Regions from separate parts of the Caldimonas aquatica genome, predicted to be linked through region 2. Evidence: predicted binding sites of a transcription regulator. Region 2 holds the regulator's gene; the other holds the start of a gene.
What was found. The regulator FNR, encoded in region 2, switches genes on or off when oxygen is low (the NO sensors DNR and NnrR bind a similar motif). The targets are predictions, from matches to a motif close to TTGATNNNNATCAA.
Positions count from the first base shown of each region.

Region 1 (2,388 bases), 720 kb from region 2:
GCGGTGCGGGCGGAACTGGATCTCTGGGCCGCGCGCGAGGGCTGGCCCGCGCTGCATGCCGAACTGAGCCGGGTGGACCCGGACACCGCCGCGCGGCTCGCTCCCACCGACGCGCAGCGCATCCAGCGGGCGCTGGAGGTGTACCGGATCACCGGCCGTCCGCTTTCGAGCTTCCACACCCGCGCACGCGAAGCCTCCGGCGCCGTGCGCGAAGCCACGGCGGCTCCGCTGGTCTCCCTGGAGCCGAGCGAGCGGGCGTGGCTGCACGATCGCATCGCCGCACGCCTGCATCGGATGCTGGAGGACGGGCTGGTGGACGAGGTGCGCGCCCTGCGAGCGCGGGGGGACCTGAGCCTCATGCTGCCCTCGATGCGGTGCGTGGGATACCGGCAGGTCTGGGAGATGCTGGACGGCGCCTACGACCTCGACGAACTGCCGTCACGGGCCATCGCCGCCACGCGGCAATTGGCCAAGCGCCAGCTCACCTGGTTGCGCGCGATGCCCGAGCGCATGGTGGTGGCCTGCGACCGCGAGGACGCCCTCGACCACGCGGTGGCCGCCTTGCTGCGCGCCGCCCGAGGCTGGGCATGACCGGCGTGGCGACGCTGCCCGTCGTGGAAGTGCGCGCCTTGACCAAGCGCTACGGCGCGCACACCGTCTTCGAGGCCGTGGACCTCACCGTGCGAGCGGGCGAGATCGTCGCGATCGTCGGGGAGTCGGGTGTGGGCAAGTCGACCCTGCTCAACTGCATCGCCGGACTGGACGCCGCCGATAGCGGCGACGTGCGGGTGATGGGCGAGGCCGTCGCCCGACTGCCGGAGGCCGAGCAGGCCCGCCTGCGCCGCCGGCACATCGGCTTCGTCTTCCAGGCGTTCCACGTGCTGCCCCACCTCACCGTGGCCCAGAACGTGGCGCTGCCGCTGCTGCTGCTCGGCGGCGGCGACGACCGCGAGCGGGTGCAGCGGGCGCTCGCGCAGGTGGGCCTGGCCGATCTGGGCGAGCGACTGCCGGCGCAGCTGTCGGGCGGTCAGTTGCAACGCGTGGCCATCGCGCGCGCGCTGATCCACCGCCCCGCGCTGCTGCTGGCCGACGAGCCGTCGGGCAACCTCGACCCGAGGACGGCGGAGTCTGTGCTCGATGCGCTGGTGGAGCAGGTCCGCGGGCACGGCGCGGCCTGCCTGCTGGTGACCCACTCCCCGGCCGCGGCCGCCCGCGCCGACCGCATCCTCGAACTCACTCCGCAGGGGCTGCGGCCTCGCGAGGGCGCCGCAGCGCCTCCGACGCACTGAGTGCCCCGGCGCCCGGACGTCGGCGCATCCCGCCGCAGCCGTACGGCTCCCCGATCATCCCCTCACCCGCCCGCCCCAGTTGAGCAAGGTCAAGGGACGATGCCCGGGTCTTCCCTAGAGTGGAGCCTCGTCTTGACCTCGCTCATGCCATGCCCATCGAACTCTACGCCCGCGGCGATCACCGCTGCCTGATGTTCACCGACCTCATGGACGAGGGCGGCGAAGCCGTGCAGGCCAATCAGTTCCTCATCGTGCACGGTGACACGGGGGCCATCCTCGATCCGGGCGGCAATTTGGCCTACAACGAGCTCTACGTGGGGATGATGCGCTACTTCCCGCCGCACCGGCTGGGCGCGATCCTCGCCTCGCACGCCGATCCCGACATCATTGCGTCCCTCGACCGATGGATGACGGCCACGAGCGCGCCGCTGTACATCTCGCGGGTGTGGGAGCGCTTCGTGCCTCACTTCTGCAAACCGGGCAAGACGGAAGGACGCATCGTCGGCATCCCGGATTCGGGCCAGATCATCCAGGTCGGCGATTGGCAGATCGTCGCACTGCCGGCGCACTTCCTCCATGCCGAGGGCAACTTCCAGTTCTACGACCCGGTCAGCCGCATCCTCTTCTCCGGCGACCTCGGTGCCTCGGCCGCAAGCGGCCGGCAGGCCCAGCAGTCCGTACGGTCCTTGGCCGAGCACGTCCCCCGCATGGAAGCGTTCCACCGCCGCTACATGGTCTCGAACAAGGTCCTGCGGCACTGGGCGCGCATGGTGCGCGAACTCGACATCGAGATGATCGTGCCCCAGCACGGCGCGCCGATGGAAGGCCCCGCCGTGCAGGAGTTCATCGACTGGGTCGAAGGGCTGAGCTGCGGCATCGACCTGATGAGCGACGCCAACTACGCGGTGCCGGCGGGCGCGACACGCTTGCGCCGCAACCACACGGGCGCGGCGCTGCTCGGCTGAGGGCAAAAGCGCGCTGCGGGGCTCTGTCCTTCTCCGGAGCAACGGACAGCGAGCGCGACTCCGACGCGGCCTGCCCTTGACGGCACACGGGCCGCACAGGGCCGACAATGGGTCTGGCCATGTCGTCCCTCCCT
Region 1 is NZ_CP110257.1:1,304,255-1,306,642, reverse strand. It holds gene miaA (tRNA (adenosine(37)-N6)-dimethylallyltransferase MiaA) at 1-591, shown strand, start outside; gene OMP39_RS05935 (ABC transporter ATP-binding protein) at 588-1,289, shown strand; gene OMP39_RS05930 (oxygen-binding di-iron domain-containing protein) at 1,439-2,254, shown strand; gene OMP39_RS05925 (ABC transporter permease) at 2,374-2,388, shown strand, end outside.
Region 1: the regulator FNR is predicted to act here: its motif matches at 1,369-1,382, upstream of OMP39_RS05930 (oxygen-binding di-iron domain-containing protein).

Region 2 (2,388 bases):
CATGGTGGCGCGAACCTATGATGTGGCTCGTGGTGGGCGGACCTGCGGCCGTCATCCTGGCCGGCGTGGCGACCCTCGTCTTGGCGGTGTCGCGTCCTGATCCGGTGGTCGATCCCGACTACTACCGTCGTGGACTGGAGATCAACAAGACCATGGCCGAGCGCCAGGCCGCGGCGTCGGAAGCCCCGGCCGTCCGCCCCGCGCTCGAGGTCCGCAACCACGCGGCCACGGGTGGAACGCCCGGGCGATGAGCCCTCAAAGGATCAGGCGGCGCGACGATGCGCCGCCGAAGGAGTGCATGGATGGCGCAGCGGTGGATGTGGATCGCCTGGCCCGCGTTTCTGGTGGCGGGCCTGATCGAGATGTTGGTGTTCGCCTTCGTCGACCCGCGTGACCTGCACTGGCTCGGTGGCGGCGCGATCGAGTTGTCGCCGATGGCGATCTACACCCTGGCCTTCTTCCTTTTCTGGGCGGCCACGATGCTGTCCAGCATGCTGACGACCTTGCTGGCGCGCTCGCCCTTCGAGGTCAACCGCTGTCCTCTGACGGCGGATCAGCGCCCTCCTGCTTGCCCGCGCCCGCAGCACCGGTCCGCGTCCTGAAGAGCCGCGGGTCAGCGAGAAGGCGGGCCCGCCGCCAGCGGCGGCAGCGCATCGCACCCGAGGGCTAGGCTCAGCAGTTGTTGGCCGAGTTGACCAGCTTCTGCAGGCCTTCTTGGTCCAAGATGCGAATCTGGCGCTGCTTGACTTCCAGGAGCCCCTCGTCCTGGAACTTCGAGAAGGTGCGGCTCACCGTCTCCAGCTTGAGGCCGAGATAGCTGCCGATCTCCTCGCGCGTCATGCGCAGCACCAGCGAAGACGGAGAGAAGCCCCGCGCATGCAGGCGCTGCGTCAGGTTGAGCAGGAAGGCGGCAAGCCGTTCTTCTGCGCGCATGCTGCCCAGGAGCAACATCACTCCGTGGTCGCGCACGATCTCCCGACTCATGATCTTGTGGAACGAGTGCTGCAGTTCGGTGAACTCACGCGAAAGCGACTCCAGCTGCGAGTAGGGGATGACGCAGACCTGCGAGTCTTCCAGGGCCACCGCATCGCAGGTGTGGCGATCCTGGCTGATCGCGTCCAGCCCCAGCAGCTCGCCGGCCATCTGGAAGCCGGTCACCTGATCCCGCCCGTCCTCGGAGGAGATGCAGGTCTTGAAGAAGCCGGTGCGCACGGCGTAGAGGGACTGGAACGGATCGCCCGCGTGGAACAACGCCTCACCGCGCTTGACCGCCCTGCGGGTGGCAACCAGCGTGTCGAGCTTTTCCAGCTCTGGGCGCGACAGGCCCACCGGCAAGCACAGCTCCCGCAAATTGCAGCTGGAGCAGGCCACCTTCAGTTCGTTGAGTTTGATCATCTTCTTCGCAGTTCCGGTGGAACCCATTATCGGATGGCCGTGGCTTTCCCGAGGTGACCCCGCGTCCCATACGGACTCCTGCCTCGCGGACCGGATCACAGTGGAGCGGGAGCGGGCACGGTGGAGCAGCATGATCATCCTCAAGTACGGGTGGGATTCTTTCGCGTCGCAGCGACCGTGACCTTGAGACAGATCAAGCGCCCCGGAGTTCTGCCTTGGCACAGTGGAGCCACCATGGAGACCGTCCTTCCTCCTCTCGATCGCGAGTTGCTGGCCCGCTTCGATGTGCCCGGCCCTCGCTATACGTCGTATCCCACGGCCGACAGGTTCGTGGAGGCCTTCACGGAGTCGCACTACCGTCAGGCACTGGAGCAACGCGCCAGCGGGGTGGGGGGGCTGCACGCTCCGTTGTCGATCTACGTCCACATCCCGTTCTGCGAGTCGGTGTGCTACTACTGCGCCTGCAACAAGGTGATCACGAAGCACCACGAGCGCGCCGGCGAGTACCTGGACGCGCTCGACCGCGAAATCGCGATGCACCGCGAGGTGCTCGGCTCCGCGCAGGCCGTATCCCAGCTACATTTCGGAGGCGGCACGCCCACCTTCCTATCCGATGCGGAACTGGAGCGCGTGATGGGCAGCCTGCGCCGGGCTTTCCGGCTCGTTCCCGGCGGCGAGTACTCTATCGAGGTCGATCCTCGCACCGTCACTCCCGATCGTCTTGCACATCTCGCGCGGCTCGGCTTCAACCGGCTGAGCTTCGGTGTGCAGGACTTCGACCCCCAGGTTCAGAAGGCGGTCCACAGGGCCCAGTCTCGCGAGAGCGTCGCCGAGCTGATGGCAGCCGCCCGCCAGCTGAGCTTCGAGTCACTCAACGTGGATCTGATCTACGGACTGCCGCGACAGACCCCGGCGTCGTTCGCCCGCACGCTCGAGCAGGTCGGCGAGCTGCGTCCCGACCGCATCGCGCTGTACGCCTATGCGCATCTGCCC
Region 2 is NZ_CP110257.1:2,023,433-2,025,820, reverse strand. It holds gene OMP39_RS09175 (FixH family protein) at 1-251, shown strand, start outside; gene OMP39_RS09170 (hypothetical protein) at 303-602, shown strand; gene fnr (fumarate/nitrate reduction transcriptional regulator Fnr) at 673-1,395, opposite strand; gene hemN (oxygen-independent coproporphyrinogen III oxidase) at 1,630-2,388, shown strand, end outside.